DNA from 3 places in the Pantoea sp. SGAir0418 genome. Region 2 is predicted to be linked to each of the others. Evidence: predicted binding sites of a transcription regulator. Region 2 holds the regulator's gene; each other region holds the start of a gene.
The links. The regulator ArgR, encoded in region 2, controls arginine synthesis, uptake and breakdown. The targets are predictions, from matches to a motif close to ANTGAATAAAAATACANT.

Region 1 (6,450 bases), 1.0 Mb from region 2:
CACCCTGATTGAGGGCAAAAACGGCTGGCGCGGTTTTATCGATTTCAGCGGCAAGGCGCGACGCCAGGTCAGCGACATTCGCTGGCTATCACCGACGCAGCTGACCTTCAGCGTCGACAGCTGGATGGGGCCGTTTCAGCCGGTGGTGACGCTGACGCGTGACAACCTGACCGGCTACGTGCTGGTGGGCAACGTGCGCTATCCGACCACAGGCAGCAGGCTGGCGCAGATACCGGCCGGTATTGCTCCGGTACTGCCCACGCCCGCTCAGCTGCAGCGTGATTTGCTGGGCGGTGAAGCGGCGCTGTGGGCGGAGAACGTGAATAGCCGGGTGATTGATACACGGCTGTGGCCGCGCGCCTTTGTGGTGGCGGAGCGGCTGTGGTCGGCGCAGGATGTGACCGACAGCGAGAATATGTACCAGCGGCTCAGCGCGATTGATCGCTGGGGGACGGTGTCGGTCGGCCTGCAGCAGCATCAGCAGGCCGAGGTGCAGATGATGCGGCTGGCCAACAGCAGCGATATCACTCCGCTGCGCGTGCTGGCGGAAGTGCTGGAACCCGCGCAGTATTACACCCGCCAGCACCTGAAGTTTCAGGCCGGGCATTATGACTATTTTGAGCCGCTGAACCGGCTGGCGGACGTGTTGCCAGCCGAGAGCGAGCCGGTGCGGCTGCTGGATAAGCAGGTGGATGCGCTGATTGCTAATCGCGGCGATCACGCTGCCGCCAGCGCCCTGCGCCTTCAGCTGCAGCGCTGGCAGCGCAACAGCGATGCGGTGATGCCGCTGGTGCTGGGCAATTATCAGCTGAAAGCACTGCAGCCGCAGGTGCGCCAGGTCGCAGAGCTGAGCCGGATGGGGCTGGATCTGGTGAACGCGCTGGAGCGCAACCAGGCCTACGGTGCAGGCGAGGTGGCGCAGATGCACGCCCAGCTGGATGCGGCGGCGCAGGTGCAGGATGAAACGGTGCTGGCGCTGGTGCGACCACTGGAGAAACTGCTGCGATCGTCGAGATAGGGAAGATCGGAAGTCACGAACTATGCAGGGTCGTCATTGATGACGACCAGGCGATCTCGCCAGGTGCGCACGGATACGCCCCCTGCATGCTGGGTGATTGATGACCGCTAAATCAGCGACGTACCGCGATGGCTTCGATCTCAATCTTCACGTCTTTCGGCAGACGCGCCACTTCCACGCAGGAGCGCGCCGGGAAGCTGGCCTGATGCTCGGTGAAAAACGCTTCATAGGTGGCGTTGACCGTGGCGAAATCGTTCAGGTCTTTGACGAACACGGTGGTCTTCACAATGTCGCCCACCTGCAGGCCAGCGGCCAGCACAATCGCCTTCACATTCTCCAGCGACTGACGCGCCTGCGCGGCGATGTCGTCCGGAACCGCACCGGTGGCCGGATCGACCGGGATCTGGCCGGAGGTGATGATCATGCTGCCGAGATCCACGCCCTGGACGTACGGGCCAATCGCTGCCGGGGCTTTTTCAGTACTGATTTCGCGAGACATTGTTTCTCCTTAGGCATGCGCGGCGAACCCTTGCCCGCCGCGAAAATGTTCGCCCCATTATAGGGAGGAAACGGGCGATTACCAGTGACCGAGCACCACGTGGCGCGCGAACTCTTTCTCGCAGTATTTACACTTCAGGTGCACATCGTCGTCACGCTGTTTCACCGCAAAGCTGGAGAACACCGGCTCGCTGCGGCTGATGCAGTTGCCGTTGGGGCAGGTCAGCACGCGCTCGATGCGTTCCGGCAGCGTCGGTGCGATCTTCGCCACCACTTCATACTCATCAATGCGATTCACCGTGGCGTGCGGCGCGTACACCGCCAGCTGATTGATCTGATCATCAGTCAGAAAAGTATTTTCGATTTTGATCAGATCCTTACGCCCCATCTCGCCCGACGGCAGATTAAGGCCGATGGTGATGCGCTGATCGGTTTCGGTGAGGCGGAACAGTGACAGTAGCTTAAAGCCGACCTGCGCCGGAATATGGTCGATCACCGTGCCGCGTTTGATGGCTTCAACCTGCAGTTTGTTATCGTGGGTCATCGTTCTGCTCCTTACAGTGCCAGTTCGCTATTCAGTACCAGCGCCAGCAGGGCCTGGCGGGCATAGATGCCGTTGCCGGCCTGCTGGAAATACCAGGCGTGCGGCGTGCTGTCGACATCGGTGGTGATCTCATCAATGCGCGGCAACGGATGCAGCACCTTCATGTTATCGCGCGCACCGGCCAGGTCGGCTGCCCGCAGGATGAACTGCGCTTTCACGTTGGCATACTCTGAGGGATCGAGACGCTCTTTCTGTACGCGCGTCATGTAGAGAATATCCAGCTGCGGCATCACTTCTTCGATGCTGTCGTGGCGCGACCAGGCAATGTTCTGTTCATCCAGCATATCGGTGATGTAGGACGGCATCGCCAGCGCATCCGGTGCGATGAAGTAGAAGCGGTTGCCGCTGAACTTCGCCAGCGCCTGGGTCAGCGAATGCACGGTGCGGCCATATTTCAGGTCGCCGACCATCGCCACGTTGAGGTTATCGAGGCGGCTCTGGGTTTCCCGGATGGTGAACAGATCGAGCAGCGTCTGCGTCGGATGCTGGTTGGCGCCGTCACCGGCGTTAAGGATCGGCACGCCGCCCGAGAACTCCGTGGCCAGCCGCGCCGCCCCTTCCTGCGGATGGCGCATCACGATGGCATCCACATAGGTGCCAATCACCGAGATGGTATCGGCGAGGGTTTCCCCTTTCTTGCCCAGCGAGGTGTTGCTGCCGTCGGCAAATCCCACCACCGACGCGCCCAGCCGGTGCATCGCGGTTTCAAATGACAGGCGGGTGCGCGTTGAGGCCTCAAAGAAGCAGCTGGCGATAACGTTGTGTTTCAGCAGCTCCGGCTGCGGATGGGCTTTCAGCTGGGCGGCGGTATGCAGCACCAGCTCCAGCTCATCGCGGTTGAGGTCGTTGATGGAAATAATGTGCTTGCGATATAGCGGGTTGGCCATAGCTCTCTCCTCTGCGCTGCCGGATTGCGGACAAAAAAAAGCCCCTTTACAGGGGCTTTCTGGCGATCGATGAATGACGGAAAGAAACAGGTGCGCCGCCTGCATTCAGGCGTACGGGAGCGGCAAATTGTGCGCTGCGCTGTTGCATGTTTCCTCCGGCAAATTGTGGCGCATTATACGCATTCACTGAGCCGCATCAAGCAGAAATCACGCGCGAGGTAAACGTTTGCGCCGCGCAGGCTTAGCGCTGACTCAGCGTCGCCACCATCACCGCTTTAATGGTGTGCATGCGGTTTTCCGCCTGGTCAAACACCACGCTATGGTCGGATTCAAACACCTCGTTGCTGACTTCCATGCCGTCGTGCAGACCATACTGTTCGGCCATCTGCCGTCCGAGCGTGGTTTGGTCATCATGAAACGCGGGCAGGCAGTGCAGGAATTTCACCTGCGGATTGCCGGTCAGCGCCAGCATCGCGCTGTTAACCTGATAAGGACGCAGCAGGGCGATGCGCTCTTCCCACACCGATTTCGCTTCGCCCATCGATACCCAGACGTCAGTATAGATGAAATCAGCACCCTGCACGCCTTCGGCAATCTCTTCTGTCAGGGTGATTTTGCCGCCGGTGTGCTGCGCTGCCGCGCGGCACTGCGCCACCAGCTCCTCTTCTGGCCAGCAGCCTTTCGGTGCCACCAGCCGCAGATCCAGCCCCACCAGCGCCGCCGCTTCCAGCATGCTGTTGCCCATGTTGTTGCGCGCATCGCCGACGTAGACCAGCGTCATCTCGCTCAGCGCTTTGCCCGGCAGATGCTCCTGCATAGTCAGCAGGTCAGCCAGCAGCTGCGTCGGATGGAACTCGGTGGTCAGGCCGTTCCACACCGGCACGCCGGCATATTCGGCCAGCGTCTCTACCAGCGCCTGACCGTAGCCGCGATACTGAATGCCGTCATACATGCGTCCCAGTACGCGCGCGGTGTCTTTCATCGACTCTTTATGGCCGATCTGGCTGCCGCTCGGGCCGAGATAGGTGACGTTAGCGCCCTGATCGTAGGCGGCAACTTCGAAAGAGCATCGGGTACGGGTCGAGTCTTTTTCGAAGATGAGCGCGATGTTTTTGCCTTTCAGGTACTGGGTTTCGCTGGCGTTTTTCTTTGCCTGTTTTAATTCACTGGCGAGTGATAACAAACCGGTGATTTCGGCTGGGGTGAAATCCAGCAATCTCAGGAAATGTCTCGAATACAGCTGACTCATACTGCGCTCCGCATTACATCAATAATGAATTAAAATTCAATCTAACTGTATGAATATGCATTTTCAACCCCAGCGATAAGAAACTTTCTGTTTTGTGTAGTGGCGCGCGAGGCAGTGTGGGAAAATAATTGCATTCACTGCCACCATTTTGAGGACACGCCCATGGCATACGAAGCATTGCTGGAAGAACAGCGCGAAGAGACGCGCCTGATCATTGAAGAGTTGCTGGAAGACGGCAGCGATCCGGATGCGCTTTACACCATCGAGCATCATCTCTCCTGCAACAACTTCGACTCGCTGGAGAAGGCCGCGGTTGACGCTTTCAAGCTGGGCTATGAAGTCACCGAGCCGGAAGAGCTGGAGCTGGAAGACGGCAGCACCGTGATGTGCGTCGACATCCTGAGCGAATCGGCGCTGAAGCCGGAGCTGATTGACGCGCAGGTCGAGCAGCTGGTGAATCTGGTCGGGAAATACAACGTCGATTACGACGGCTGGGGCACCTACTTTGAAGATCCGGATGCCGAAGATGAAGACGACGGCGAAGAGATCGACGACGAAGACGATGACGGTGTGCGTCACTAAGCCCTGACGGGCGGCACATGCCGCCCGGTAATTTTCCTGCCAGCAAAGAACCTCCGATGAATTACGCTTCGCTATTAGACCCCATTCACCAGTTTTTACAGTGCCGCACGCCGCAGGCGTGGATTGATGAAGCGCGCAAGCCGGAAAATCTCACGTTGCTGCTTACCGATCACATGGTATGCGAGTTGAAAGCGGCGCAGACCGCGGTGTGGCTGATCCGCAAATACGTCGCGGATAAACCCAGCGGCGACACGATTCTGGCGTGGCTGCAGCCGTACGAAGATTTTATTTTCGGCGAGAATCACGACAGCGATTTTATCAATGCCCACAAGAATCTCAGCAAAAGCATCATTGTGCGTAATGAACTGCCATGGGCTGATGAGATGGTGGAAAAGATGGTGCTGCTGATCAAAGAGGAGCTGCACCACTTTTATCAGGTGTGGGAAATCATGCAGGCGCGCGGTTTGCCCTATCGCAAGATCACCGCCAGCCGTTACGCCAAAGGGCTGTTGCGTGAAGTGACTACCCATGAACCGGATACGCTGGTGGATAAACTGATTTGCGGGGCGTATATCGAAGCGCGTTCCTGCGAGCGCTTCGCCAGCCTGGCGCCGCACCTGGATGCGCAGCTGGAGAAGTTTTACATCTCACTGCTGCGTTCCGAAGCGCGCCACTATCAGGATTACCTGACGCTGGCGGCACAGATTTCACCGAAGGATATCGCGCCGCGCGTGCGGGCGATTGGGGCAGCGGAAGCGCGCTTGATCAGCGAGCCGGACGCTGAGCTGCGCTTTCACAGCGGCGTGCCGGCGTTTTGATTTGGTGCGCGCGGCGAAACTTCCTGACCCAGCCTTCAGGCGTTGTCTTACTACCCTCTTTAGCTTCGCATACCTTCTGTGTAAAGACGCAGGGGGTAGTAATTAAGCAGTGAGTCATTAAAGGCTTATAAATACCATGGAAGCAGGAATGAATTTGCCCGATCAAATCTTCGCGGCGCGCTGATGGCCCCAGGTCAGGTAGTAGACATCATAAAAATCCACTTCCCCTTTCTGCTGCATCAGGCGATCGATGCCGCTGCGCACGCGCTCGGGCGTACCCGGATTCTCCAGGATCTTGTCCAGCGCCTGCTGTGAGACCGGCTGCACGTAATACCACTCGCCGTTGTAGCACACACGCAGATCCAGCGTATCGATGTCCTCGAAGCGGTATTTCGGGTTGATGTCCAGCAGCATCAGAAAACTCATCACCAGCACGAACACCGTGGCGAACCAGAAGGCTGGCCAGCCGAGCATCTCAGTCGAGAAAATCAGCGCCACGCACAGGCCGTAGCACAGGTACATCACGCCCCACAGCCCCGGATGGGTTTTCAGGAAGTTAAAGCTAAAACGCGGCAGATTATCGCGCCGCTCTTCGCGGTTGAGCGTGTCGATTTCATCGATCAGAATTTGTTTAATCGCGTCCATTATTCACCTCTGAATATCACTGCCTGCCAGTAAACCACATAACAGTGAAGGGCGGCAGAGACAGATCAGCGGTGTTTTTTTATAACAGTTTTCCGCAACGCATCAGCTCACCTGCCCGACAATCTGCAGATTGGCATCGTCCGGCACCT
Region 2 (6,450 bases):
GCGAAGCCGAACTGGCACTGGAGCGCACCGAACAGCTGGCGGAAAACAGCGGCGATTTGCCGGCCTCCATCAGCGATCAGTTCCGCGTTAACCGCGAGCTCTCCGCCGATCTGAATCAGCAGGCGCAGCGTATGGATCTGGTGGCCTCGCAGCAGCGTCTCGCCACCAATCAGACATTGCAGGTGCGCCAGGCGCTGAGCACGCTGCGCGAGCAGTCACAGTGGCTGGGCGTGTCAAATCTGCTGGGTGAAGCGCTGCGCGCGCAGGTGGCGCGCCTGCCGGAGATGCCGAAATCCCAGCAGATCGACAGTGAAATGGGCCAGCTGCGCGTGCAGCGGCTGCATTATGAAGACCTGCTGGAGCGCCAGCAGGCGCTGCGCAAAGAGAAACAGGCGGACGGCACGCCGTTCACCAGTGAACAGACGCGCATTCTGGATGCCCAGCTGAAAACCCAGCGTGAACTGCTGAACTCACTGATTTCCGGCTGCGACACGCTGATTCTGGAAATCACCAAGCTGAAGGTTTCCAATACGCAGCTGCAGGACGCGCTGAGTGAAGTTAAAGAGGCGACGCACCGCTATCTGTTCTGGACCGCCGACGTTAGTCCGGTTGGCCTGAAATATCCGCTGGACGTGGCCACCGACCTGACGCGCCTGCTGTCGCTGGACACGCTGGGCCAGCTGGGCAAAGCGCTGGCGATGATGTTCACTAACCGCGAAACGGTGCTGCCGATTATTGGCGCCATTTTGCTGGTGGGCTTTAGCATCAGCACACGTCGTCACTACAACGCCTTTATGGCGCGTGCGGCCAGCCGCGTGGGGAAAGTGACGCAGGACCGCTTCAGCCTGACGCTGCGCACCGTCTTCTGGTCGATTCTGGTCGCGGTGCCGCTGCCGGTGCTGTGGGCCGCGCTCGGCTTTGGCCTGCAGCACGCCTGGCCTTACCCGTTTGCCGTAGCGATTGGCGATGGCATCACTGCCACCCTGCCGCTGCTGTGGGCATTCATGATCAGCGCGGCTTTTGCCCGTCCTGACGGCCTGTTTGTCGTGCACTTCCGCTGGCCGCAGGCGCGGGTCGCGCGTGCCATGCGTTATTACTCACTGACGGTCGGCCTGATCGTACCGCTGATTATGCTGCTGATTGCTTTCGCCAACCTCGACGATCCGCAGTTCTCCGCTACGCTGGGGCGCCTGTGCTTTATTCTGATCTGCGGGGCGCTGAGCATTGTCACCGTCAGCCTGAAACGCGCCGGTATCCCGCTCTATTTAGATAAAGAGGGCGACGGCGACAACTTCGTTAACCGGATCCTGTGGAACCTGATGATCGCCATCCCGCTGGTGGCAGCGCTGGCCTCCTGCATTGGCTATCTGGCCACCGCGCAGGCGCTGCTGGCGCGTCTGGAAACCTCGGTCGGCATCTGGTTCTTCCTGCTGGTGATTTACCACATCATTCGCCGCTGGATGCTGATTCAGCGCCGCCGCATCGCCTTTGACCGCGCGCGCCAGCGTCGTGCCGATATGCTGGCCAACCGCGCGCGCAGCGAAGAGGAAAAAGAGCAGCAGTCTGCCGTCAGCACCGATACCGTGGAAGTCGAAGAGCCGATTATCGATCTGGATGCGATCAGCGCGCAGTCGCTGCGGCTGGTCCGCTCGATTCTGACGCTGATTGCGCTGGTGTCGGTGATTGTGCTGTGGTCTGAGATCCACTCCGCGTTCAGCTTCCTCGACAACATCCCGCTGTGGGATGCCAGCACCACGGTGCAGGGCGTCGAGAGCGTACAGCCCATTACGCTGGGTGCCGTGCTGATCGCCATCCTGATCTTTATCATTACCACCCAGCTGGTGCGCAATATGCCGGCGCTGCTGGAGCTGGCGCTGCTGCAACACCTCAGCCTGTCGCCCGGTACCGGTTACGCCATTACCACCCTGACCAAATACGCGCTGATGCTGGTCGGCGGTCTGATTGGTTTCTCGATTATTGGCGTGGAGTGGTCAAAACTGCAGTGGCTGGTAGCGGCGCTGGGTCTGGGGCTGGGCTTTGGGATGCAGGAGATCTTCGCTAACTTTATCTCCGGCCTGATCATCCTGTTTGAGAAACCAATTCGTATTGGCGATACCGTGACCATTCGCGATTTGACCGGCAGCATCACCCGCATCAATACTCGCGCCACCACCATTACCGACTGGGACCGCAAAGAGATTATCGTGCCGAACAAGGCCTTTATCACCGAGCAGTTCGTCAACTGGTCGCTGTCGGATTCGGTGACGCGCGTGGTGCTGACCATTCCGGCACCGGCCCACGTTAACAGCGAAGAGGTGACGACCATCCTGAAGCAGGCGGCCGATCGCTGTACCTACGTGCTGGATATGCCAGCGCCGGATGTGTTCCTGGTGGATCTGCAGCAGGGCATTCAGCTGTTTGAGCTGCGCGTGCACGCGGCGGAGATGGGCCATCGTATGCCGCTGCGTCATGAGCTGCATCAGCTGATTCTGCGCGGCTTTGAAGAGCATGGCATTGAGATGCCGTTCCCGCCTTTCCAGGTACGGATGGAAACGCTGGGGCGCAAAACGCCCGCCAGCAACGGTTCGGCTGCCAGCCGGACTTTCAAATCCGGTGGCCTGTAAAACAAAACGCCCGGCATGCGCCGGGCGTTTTTTCTTTACGCGCGGGTTACTTCACAAACTCTTCGCCCTGCGCGATATCTTTTTTCAGCGTATCCAGCATGCCGTTGAGCGCCTGCTGTTCGAAATCACTGAGCGGCCCGAGCGGACGGCGTTCGGCGATACCGTTTTTGCCCAGCAGCAGCGGCTGCGAGAAGAAGCGCGCGTACTCGCCGTCGCCTTCCACATAGGCGCACTCTACGACATTGGCTTCGCCCTGCAGTGCACGAATCAGCGACAGACCAAAGCGCGCCGCCGCCTGGCCCATCGACAGCGTCGCCGAGCCGCCACCGGCTTTGGCTTCCACCACTTCGGTACCGGCATTCTGAATACGTTTCGTCAGGTCGGCGATCTCCTGCTCGCTGAAGCTGACGCCTTTAACCTGCGACAGCAGCGGCAGAATGGTCACGCCTGAATGCCCGCCGACCACCGGCACTTCAATCTCCGTAGGCTGTTTGCCCTTCAGGGCTGCGACAAAGGTGTTGGCGCGAATCACATCCAGCGTTGAGACGCCAAACAGCCGGTTTTTATCGTACACACCGGCTTTTTTCAGCACTTCGGCGGCAATCGCCACCGTGGTATTTACCGGGTTAGTGATGACGCCAATCAGCGCTTTTGGCGCGGTGGTCGCCACCTGTTCAATCAGGTTACGCACGATACCGGCGTTGACGTTAAACAGATCGGCGCGGTCCATGCCAGGTTTGCGTGCCACACCGGCCGAGATCAGCACCACATCGGCGCCGTGCAGAGCCGGCGTGGCATCTTCGCCACTGAACCCTTCGACTTTCACGGCAGTAGGAATGTGGCTGAGATCAACCGCGACGCCTGGCGTCACCGGGGCAATGTCATACAGTGAGAGGGCTGAACCTGCGGGTAATTGGGTCTTGAGCAGCAGAGCGAGTGCCTGGCCAATACCACCAGCTGCACCGAGAACGGCAACTTTCATCCTGAACTCCTTATTAAGGTGGGGCAGAGATATGCCGGAAATCCATCAGGTTACGAGTTTAATCAACTTCTCAGGCGATAGCGACACACCTGTCGCGCAATAACATTACGCCGCAATCGGCTCCCGAGACATCTCCACTTCAGAAGTCGCCTGAATGATCCAGTCGCAGCCAGAAGACTATGGACGGCAATGATCATCGTTTTGTTGTTACCACTTCAATAATATAACAACTTTGCAACCTTCGCTTTGCGCGCCAGCGCGCGATTTTGGTGCAGGATAAAACTCTGTTATCATGCCCGCCCCACACGCGCATGCCGTGAATTCACGCATCCGCTTATTGCATAAAAATTCATCTAAATGCATAATAATTTATCTGCGACGGGCCTGTTGCCTGCTGCAACCCTCTTTTATTGGTAGCTTATGCGAAACCCATCTAAACAAGACGATCTGATAAAGGCGTTCAAAGCCTTACTGAAAGAAGAAAAGTTCAGCTCTCAGGGCGAAATTGTCCAGGCGCTGCAGGAAGACGGCTTCGGCAACATCAACCAGTCAAAAGTTTCTCGTATGCTGACCAAGTTTGGCGCGGTGCGCACGCGTAACGCCAAAATGGAGATGGTGTACTGCCTGCCAGCCGAACTGGGCGTGCCTACCACCACCAGTCCGCTGAAGAATCTGGTGCTGGATATCGACTATAACGATGCGCTGGTAGTGATTCATACCAGCCCGGGCGCAGCCCAATTGATCGCCCGCCTGCTCGACTCCCTCGGCAAAGCCGAAGGCATCCTCGGCACCATCGCCGGTGACGACACCATCTTTATTACGCCAGCGCGCGCCTTTACGGTGAAGCAGCTGTATGACGCCGTGCTGGTGTTATTCGAACAGGAACTATAAAACCCTGTCTGTTACCGGCGGTTCACCTGCCGGTAACCTTGCCTGCCCGCCCGCGCTTATCCCGCTGTTTTATCGCCAACACCTTACAAAATAACTGCTTAGCCATATTCCGCCGGGTTCTCAATGCGGGGAACTATTGGTACGACCTTTTCGCCTGCTTAACCCTTTGCGCTATTTTACGCTGCTTTACAATTAGTGCTTAGCGGTTATCTCTTGCTTTTAGCTCGCAGCCAGCTTGATCAACCACATTGTTTCGCACAAAAAGATAATTTGATGCAGATCATTGTTTTTGCATGAAAATACACCCTCCTGGTTAAGATCCAGGCGGTTTTAATAACTTTGCGTTATAAAAATGTGCCATAAGGATAAAGAATTACAACCAATCATTATTAGCGGGATATTAATTTCATGGGTGATTAGATCTATACTTCTTTTCGTGATGCAAATCACACGAAATCAAAAAGAGAAAAACAGAAGACGAGGAAAAATACCATGAACGTTAAAACTACTATCGCCACCCTGAGTGTTCTATCTGCCCTGTCATTTGGTGCTTTCGCCGCAGATTCTATCAACGCCGAACAGGCAGCGAACCTGCAGCCGGTCGGCACCATTAGCGTCAGCGGCATTGGCGGCTCACCGATGGATATCCATCAGCAGCTGAACGCCAAAGCTGAAGCGCAAGGTGCTAAAGCCTATCGCGTTGTTGAGGCTTATAACGACAACAGCTACCACGCAACCGCGGAACTTTATAAATAAGTTTGCCGGAACAAGATGCAGTGTGAACGGCGACCCGTTTGAGAGGCGTTTGCCTCTCAGGTTGCCCACCCCATTTCAGGAGAGTGAATCATGAAAACCAAATTATCTATTGCTGTACTGAGTCTGGCTTCCGTTCTGTCTTTTGGCGCCAGTGCTGCCACCCTGGTAACAAACACCCAGGCTGAAAATCTGCAGCCGCTGAATCAGACCATTAGCGTGAGCGGCGTCGATGGCGACCAGACCAATATCCGTCAGGAACTGTCCCAGAAAGCCGATGCTCAGGGTGCCAGCCATTACCGCATCATTGAGAACAATCAGGACAACACTTTCCACGTGACGGCTGAACTGTACAAATAAACTTTAACTATCGATCCGGCGTTATGCAGTCGCCGGGAGAAGATCGACGACCCGCTTACCCTCTTCGTGCCGCAGGTTGTTGATTCTAATGAGGAGACGAATTATGAAAATCAAAACAACCATCGCAACCGCTACGCTGCTTTCTCTGTTCGCTTTTGGCGCTTCGGCTGCCCAACTGGTAACGGATGAATCCGCGCAGAATCTGCAATCTACCGGCCAGACCATTACCGTTAGCGGAACAGGCGGCTCACCTATGGATTACCGCGCTCAGCTTTCTCAGAAAGCCGATGAGCAGGGTGCCAGCGCGTATAAAGTGATTGAAGCGCGCACTGGTGACAGCTATCACCTGACTGCAGAGCTGTACAAATAATTCCTCGTCAATTCTGACGAACCCTTTGGCCCCGCCTGCCGGGGCCCTTTTTGGTTGTGCTACTGAACATTAAAGCGGAGCTGGCCTTCCAGCTCCTCTTCTGCCTCATCGAATAGCAATATCAGCGCACCATAGCGGCGTTTCTGCCCTTTCCCCAGATTGATGAACGCAATTTCCAGCGGCAACGGGATCTGCTCGCCGATGATCATTTCCCACAGATCGTCCAGATCGTGAATGGTGCGATCCGCCAGCGCGAAACGTTCGCAAAACTGACGGTAGAAATGAGCCTGATCGACGATTTCATTGAAGTCGAAACGCTCGGTTCTCATGGTGACATCCTCTCGCTACGCCAGACCGCCGAGGTGCAGCGCTTTGACTTCCAGATACTCTTCCATGCCCAGCACCGATCCTTCGCGTCCCAGTCCGGACTCTTTCACGCCGCCAAACGGTGCCAGCTCGGTCGAGACCGC
Region 3 (6,450 bases), 520 kb from region 2:
GCGCACCGGCACATACTCTTCCGGCTTGAAGAACACGAACGACTGGTTGGTTTCCAGTACGTTGCGCACTTCCTGCGGCGAGTGCTCCTGCGCCCACTGCCGAATCGCCTGCATCGACATGTCTTCGCGCTTCACTTCACCGCGATCGATCAGCTCTTTACCAATACTGTGGTAAGCCCAGCCGTTCTTGCCGCCGTAACCGAAGAAACGCAGCGGACGGCCATCGCCGAAATCGACATAGCCGCTGCCCTGCACGTCCATCATAAAGTTGTCGATCAGCGAGTTGCTCCAGGCAATCACATAACGCTCATCCAGTGCGCCACTATAGATAGAAGCGCGGCTTGGCAGCTTCTGTCCGCGCGGACGCGGCGGCATGCGATAAATTGGATACTGGAATTCGCCCTGACGGGTATAACGCGCTTCCACCACCGGCGTGTAGTAACCGGTAAACTGTACGTTGCCGTAGCTGTCGGTGCCTTCCATCTGATAGGCGTTCAGGCCGAACTGGCGCAGCTGACGCGTATCGGCGCCGGAGAGCAGCCAGTTCTGAATCGCACTGTAAGTGCCGAGGTTGCGGCCATACAGACCGGACGACGCCGACTGGATCTGCTGCACCTGCAGGCCGAAATCACGGCCATTGACCGGACGCCCTTTGGCATTCGGCTCATTCACCAGCCCGAGCGGTTGCTCCAGCTTGCCATCAATATATTGCTGACCGCGATCGGTCGGCTTAGAGCTACAACCGGCTAACAGCGCCAGAAATGCGCCAGTAAGTGCATACTTCGCCCAATGTCCTTTCATTACCTTCTCTTTTTAAGCTGGTTGTTTGCACGGCGACGATAGCAAAGGGGCAGACAGAATGAAATCTGCCGCAGGCTAGCGCGCTCACATCTGTATAATAAATCGCCCAATGGCCAAATAATTCAGCAACTGTTTGTCTATTTAGCGCTTTAACGCAAAAAAGGGGTTGCATCATCATACGCCCGGTGTATAGTGCGCATCCACGGACGCGGGGTGGAGCAGCCTGGTAGCTCGTCGGGCTCATAACCCGAAGGTCGTCGGTTCAAATCCGGCCCCCGCAACCAATTCTTCGTAATGAAGAGACAATGTGGCAAGTCGCTAAGCGCGACAGACGGACGCGGGGTGGAGCAGCCTGGTAGCTCGTCGGGCTCATAACCCGAAGGTCGTCGGTTCGAATCCGGCCCCCGCAACCAATTGTCTTAACGAAGAATACAATGTGCAAAGTCGCTCAGTGCGACAGACGGACGCGGGGTGGAGCAGCCTGGTAGCTCGTCGGGCTCATAACCCGAAGGTCGTCGGTTCGAATCCGGCCCCCGCAACCACTTCTTCTGACGAAGAACATCACGACACCCTGACGGGTGTTTTTTTGTTTCTGCGCCCGTTAAAAAGCGGCATCGCTGCCGCCCTGCCCTAACGTCGTGCCAGCACGCCGCCTTTGTCAAAATACGCCTTGATGCCATGCAGAATGGCTTCCGCCACCTGATGCTGATAGCGCGGCGTACGCAGCTTCCGCTCCTCTTCAACGTTACTGATAAACGCCGTTTCCACCAGAATCGACGGGATATCCGGCGCTTTCAGCACCGCAAAGCCGGCCTGATCCACCGTGCGTTTATGCAGGTGGTTAATGTGGCCCATGCGCATCAGCACTTCTTTGCCAAACTTCAGACTGTCGCTGATGGTCTGCCGCTGCACCATATCGAACATGGTGTGGTCGAGATAGCGATCGCCACTCATGCTGACCCCGCCGATCAAATCCGCTTCGTTCTGCGTCTGGGCGAGGAAGCGCGCAGCGGCTGAGGTTGCGCCGCTGGTGGAGAGCGCGAAGACCGAAGAGCCGCGCGCCGCCCGGCTGGTAAAAGCGTCAGCGTGAATCGAGACAAACAGATCGGCGCGCTGCTTGCGCGCTTTCGCTACCCGCACGCGCAGCGGTATAAACACATCTTCGTTGCGCGTCATGTAAGCCTTCATATTACGCTCTTTGTCGATCAGCGCTTTCAGATAGCGTCCAATCTTCAGCACGATATCTTTCTCGCGCGTTTTGTACTTGCCGTGCGCGCCGGGATCTTCCCCGCCGTGACCGGGATCGATCATGATAATAATCGGCCGATCGCGCCCGGCTTTGCCCGGTAGCGGCGCCTGCGCCGGTTGATCGCGCTCCAGTTCGCCCTGGTTGTAATCCTTCAGTAACGCCAGCAGCGGATCCTCTTCCTGTGACGACTGGCTGGGATAGAGATCGACCACCAGCCGGTGGCGAATACCGGCGACCGGATCGAGGGTGAAGGTTTTCGGTGCCACGCTGCGCTTCAGCTCCAGCACCACACGCACTGTGGTGGGATCGAACTGACCGACGCGCGCGGTTTTAATGTAGGGATCGTCCACCCGCACCAGCTTATCGATGCCTTTCAGCGCGCTGTTGATATGCAGGTTCTGGATATCGATCACCAGCCGTTCGGGATTGCTCAGCGTGAACTGCTTATAGTGCAGCGCGACGCTGGATTCCAGCGTCACGCGCGAGTAAGTCGAGGATGGCCAGATGCGCACGGCCACAATGTGCTGACTGGCCGCAAAACCGCTGCGCGTCACGCTTAGCAACCACAGCGCACCTGCGCCCTGTAAAAGTCGTCTTCGGGTAAAAGCTTCGGACATGCCGCTCCAGCTACTGTGTTATGTCTAAAAAATCGTCAGTTGACGAGCAGAAGGCGAAAACTTTATTCAATGAGGAATGTCTTGTCTTGCCGGAAAAACCAGATAATGCAGTCTGTTAGCGTGGCTTGCATCAGGAAAATCGTAAAGTAACGTCAGGTCCGATGCTTGCAAAAAGCGGCGAAAGAGCATAAAAATACATAAATTTCGAATAACCATTCACAGAGGGTTTGCCGTGAAGGAACGCAGTACCGAACTGGTTCAGGGTTTTCGCCATACCGTTCCCTATATTAATGCCCACCGTGACAAGACGTTTGTCATCATGCTGGGTGGCGAGGCCATCGAGCATGAGAACTTCTCCAGCATCGTTAACGATATCGGCCTGTTGCATAGTCTCGGCATTCGCCTGGTGGTGGTTTATGGCGCGCGGCCGCAGATCGATGCCAGCCTCGCGCAGCAGCAGCTGGAACCGATTTATCACAAACACACGCGCGTGACCGATGCCCAATCGCTGGAGCTGGTGAAGCAGGCGGCCGGGCGTTTACAGCTCGATATTACGGCGCGTCTGTCGATGAGCCTGAATAATACGCCGCTGCAGGGCGCGCATATTAATGTGGTGAGCGGTAACTTCATCATCGCTCAGCCGCTGGGCGTGGATGACGGCGTCGATTACTGCCACAGCGGCCGCATCCGCCGCATTGACGAAGAGGCGATCCATCGTCAGCTGGATAACAATGCCATTGTGCTGCTGGGGCCGGTGGCGGTCTCGGTGACCGGCGAGAGTTTTAACCTGACCTCGGAAGAGGTGGCGACGCAACTGGCGATTAAGCTGAAAGCCGAGAAGATGATCGGTTTCTGCTCCGAACAGGGCGTAACCGACCGCGAAGGCACCATCATTTCCGAGCTGTTCCCGAACGAGGCGCAGACGCGTATTGATGAAATGGAGAGCGACGGTGATTTTCTCTCCGGCACCGTGCGCTTCCTGCGTGGCGCGGTCAAAGCCTGCCGCAGCGGCGTGCGCCGCAGCCATCTGATCAGCTATCAGGAAGATGGCGCACTGCTGCAGGAGCTGTTCTCGCGTGACGGTATCGGTACGCAGATTGTCATGGAGTCGGCCGAGCAGATTCGCCGCGCCAACATCAACGACATCGGCGGGATTCTTGAACTGATTCGTCCGCTGGAGCAGCAGGGCATTCTGGTGCGCCGTTCGCGCGAGCAGCTAGAGATGGAGATCGACAAATTCACCATTATTCAGCGCGACAATATGACCATCGCCTGCGCGGCGCTCTATCCGTTCCCGGACGAGCAAATCGGCGAGATGGCCTGCGTGGCGGTGCACCCCGACTATCGCAGCTCGTCACGCGGCGAGCTGCTGCTGGAGCGCGTGGCGCTACAGGCACGGCAGATGGGGCTGAAGAAGCTGTTCGTGCTGACCACGCGCAGTATCCACTGGTTCCAGGAGCGCGGCTTCACGCCGGTGGATATTGAGTCGCTGCCTGAAAGCAAAAAGCAGATGTACAACTATCAGCGTCGTTCCAAAGTGCTGATGGCAGACTTACGCTAAGCGCCACTGCTCATCAAAGCGCCGCTGAGGGCTATTCCCCGCGGCGGCGCAATCATCTGCCCTCTTCTCCCCCTAAGCGATCCAGCAACCCGCTGCGCCGCTGCGTGCGCAACTGCACCGCACGCCGGAACACCGCTTCATCACTGAACAGCGTCAGCTGGCTGCGCGCCCGGGTAATAGCCGTGTATATCAGCTCGCGCGTCAGTACCGGCAGGAACTGAGCCGGCATCACCAGCGCGGTGTGGTCAAACTCTGAACCCTGTGATTTGTGCACCGTCATCGCCCATGCCGTGTCATGGGCCGGCAGGCGACTTGGCTGTACCGCTTTGATGCTGCCATCAGGCAGCGGGAAGAACACCTTGAGCAGCCCTTCCTCATCGAACAGCGTAATGCCGATGTCACCATTGAACAGGCCGAGCGCGCTGTCGTTACGCGTCACCATCACCGGACGCCCCTGATACCAGCGGCTGCCCCCTGCGGGACGCCGAATCAGCTGCAGCTGCATCAGCTTATGCTCAATACGCTGATTGAGCCCCTGCACGCCAAATGGCCCTTCGCGCAGCGCGCACAGCAGCTGATAACGGCCAAACGCAGCAATCACCTCGGCCGGTGCGGCACGCTGGTTAATCAGCTGGAGAAATGGCCGATAGCCTTCGGCAATCTGCGTCAGCATCGCCTGATACGCTTCGGCATCGTTGAGCGGCTGGCGCACGATATCGCTAAAGCCCGCCTGAAAGGCCGCTTCGACCGCCTGCGCTTCGCCGGCGTTGACCGCCGCAGCCAGCTGACCGATGCCGGAGTGCGCCGCGAAACGGTAGCTTTTGCGCAGCAGGCAGATGGCATCGCGCACCGCCGGGGCCACCGCATCATCGGTGCCGGCAACCTCGCAGCCGGTCAGCGTGGTGAGCTGCAACGCGCGCACCGGACTGTAGCCCGCCTCGGCACAGCGGCAGATATCCCCGAGTACCGCACCGGCTTCAACCGAGGCCAGCTGGTCGCGATCGCCGAGAAAAATCACCCGCGCATGAGCGGGCAGCGCGGCGATCAGGTTTGCCATCATGCCGAGATCGACCATTGAGGCTTCATCGACCACCAGCACGTCGAGATGCAGCGGATTACCGGCGTGGTAGCGCAGGCGCTGCGTCTCCGGCTGGGCACCGAGTAAACGGTGCAGCGTGGTGGCTTCTGCCGGAAAACGCTGGCGCTCCGCATCGCTGACGTCGAGACTGCGCAGCGCCTTACCCAGCGACTCGGTGAGCCGCGCCGCCGCCTTGCCGGTAGGGGCGGCCAGCTGAATGCGCAGGGTTCCCTCACTGAGGCGAATCAGCGCTGCCAGCAGCTTCGCCACCGTGGTGGTTTTGCCGGTGCCAGGCCCGCCGGAGATCACCGCGGTTTTTTGCGTCAGCGCCACCGCCGCCGCAATTTTCTGCCAGTCCTCAGGCTGGCTGCCGAAAAAGGTATCCAGCACGCTGCGCACCTGTTCGGGCGCAAACAGCTGCGGAGCCGCCTGTGGCTGGAAGAAGCGCGCCACTTCCCCTTCGTGATGCCAGAGCCGGTGCAGATAGAGCCGGTTATCACGCAGCACCACCGGCGCCGGGCGATCGCTGGCGCTGAGCGCCTGCCAGTCCGCCAGCAGCGTCGGCCAGTCCTGCGGCTCGCCGGCGGCCTGCCAGATGGCGTGCGCCAGCTCCGGATGACGACCGCTGAACAGCCCTTCGCGGGTAAGCTGCGACAACGGCAGGCAGACGTGACCGTCACCGGCTTCCGCGCTGAGACAGGCAGCCGCCAGCAGATGCGCGGGCCGATCGTCGTCGGCCAGCAGCCGGGCAAACTGAATATCCAGCGCCCGCAGCAGGCGCAGTTCTGCCGCCTGTGCCAATAGCGTACTCATGCTACTCATGCTGCTGCTCCCGGCCCGCGAAACAGGCTATCCAGTTGTGAAACGAAATCTGACGTCGGTCGGGTATGGAACACCCCGTTATCCGGCGAGCTGCCATCCATGCCGCGTAAAAACAGATAGAATACGCCGCCAAAATGCTGTTCATAATCGTAATCCGTCAGGCGGTGCTGCAAATAGCGATGCAGCGCCAGCGTATACAGCTGATACTGCAAATCGTAACGGTGGTCGATCATCGCCTGCGCCATCGCCTGCGGTGTGTATGCCTGATGGCTCTCGCCCAGCCAGTTAGATTTGTAATCCAGCAGATAGTATTTGCCCTGCC

Region 1: a site for ArgR is predicted at 4,280-4,297, ahead of argF (ornithine carbamoyltransferase). Genes of this name have one in related genera too.
Region 3: a site for ArgR is predicted at 2,850-2,867, ahead of argA (amino-acid N-acetyltransferase). Genes of this name have one in related genera too.

The regions. Positions count from the first base shown of each region.
Region 1 covers NZ_CP027911.1:3,451,425-3,457,874, reverse strand. Annotated here, with positions in the region: gene C1N84_RS16195 (beta-N-acetylhexosaminidase) at 1-1,018, shown strand, start outside; gene ridA (2-iminobutanoate/2-iminopropanoate deaminase) at 1,131-1,517, opposite strand; gene pyrI (aspartate carbamoyltransferase regulatory subunit) at 1,596-2,060, opposite strand; gene pyrB (aspartate carbamoyltransferase) at 2,072-3,007, opposite strand; gene argF (ornithine carbamoyltransferase) at 3,249-4,256, opposite strand; gene rraB (ribonuclease E inhibitor RraB) at 4,419-4,838, shown strand; gene C1N84_RS16165 (tRNA isopentenyl-2-thiomethyl-A-37 hydroxylase MiaE) at 4,895-5,656, shown strand; gene C1N84_RS16160 (YlaC family protein) at 5,819-6,301, opposite strand; partial or broken gene C1N84_RS16155 (flagellar biosynthesis protein FlhA) at 6,404-6,450, opposite strand, start outside.
Region 2 covers NZ_CP027911.1:395,040-401,489, reverse strand. Annotated here, with positions in the region: gene mscM (miniconductance mechanosensitive channel MscM) at 1-2,624, shown strand, start outside; gene mdh (malate dehydrogenase) at 2,671-3,606, opposite strand; gene argR (transcriptional regulator ArgR) at 4,027-4,497, shown strand; gene yhcN (peroxide/acid stress response protein YhcN) at 4,990-5,253, shown strand; gene C1N84_RS01850 (YdgH/BhsA/McbA-like domain containing protein) at 5,344-5,610, shown strand; gene yhcN (peroxide/acid stress response protein YhcN) at 5,714-5,980, shown strand; gene C1N84_RS01840 (barstar family protein) at 6,040-6,309, opposite strand; gene C1N84_RS01835 (NAD-dependent succinate-semialdehyde dehydrogenase) at 6,325-6,450, opposite strand, start outside.
Region 3 covers NZ_CP027911.1:911,800-918,249, reverse strand. Annotated here, with positions in the region: gene mltA (murein transglycosylase A) at 1-801, opposite strand, end outside; tRNA gene C1N84_RS04055 (tRNA-Met) at 1,009-1,085, shown strand; tRNA gene C1N84_RS04050 (tRNA-Met) at 1,138-1,214, shown strand; tRNA gene C1N84_RS04045 (tRNA-Met) at 1,267-1,343, shown strand; gene amiC (N-acetylmuramoyl-L-alanine amidase AmiC) at 1,432-2,667, opposite strand; gene argA (amino-acid N-acetyltransferase) at 2,900-4,228, shown strand; gene recD (exodeoxyribonuclease V subunit alpha) at 4,281-6,128, opposite strand; gene recB (exodeoxyribonuclease V subunit beta) at 6,125-6,450, opposite strand, start outside.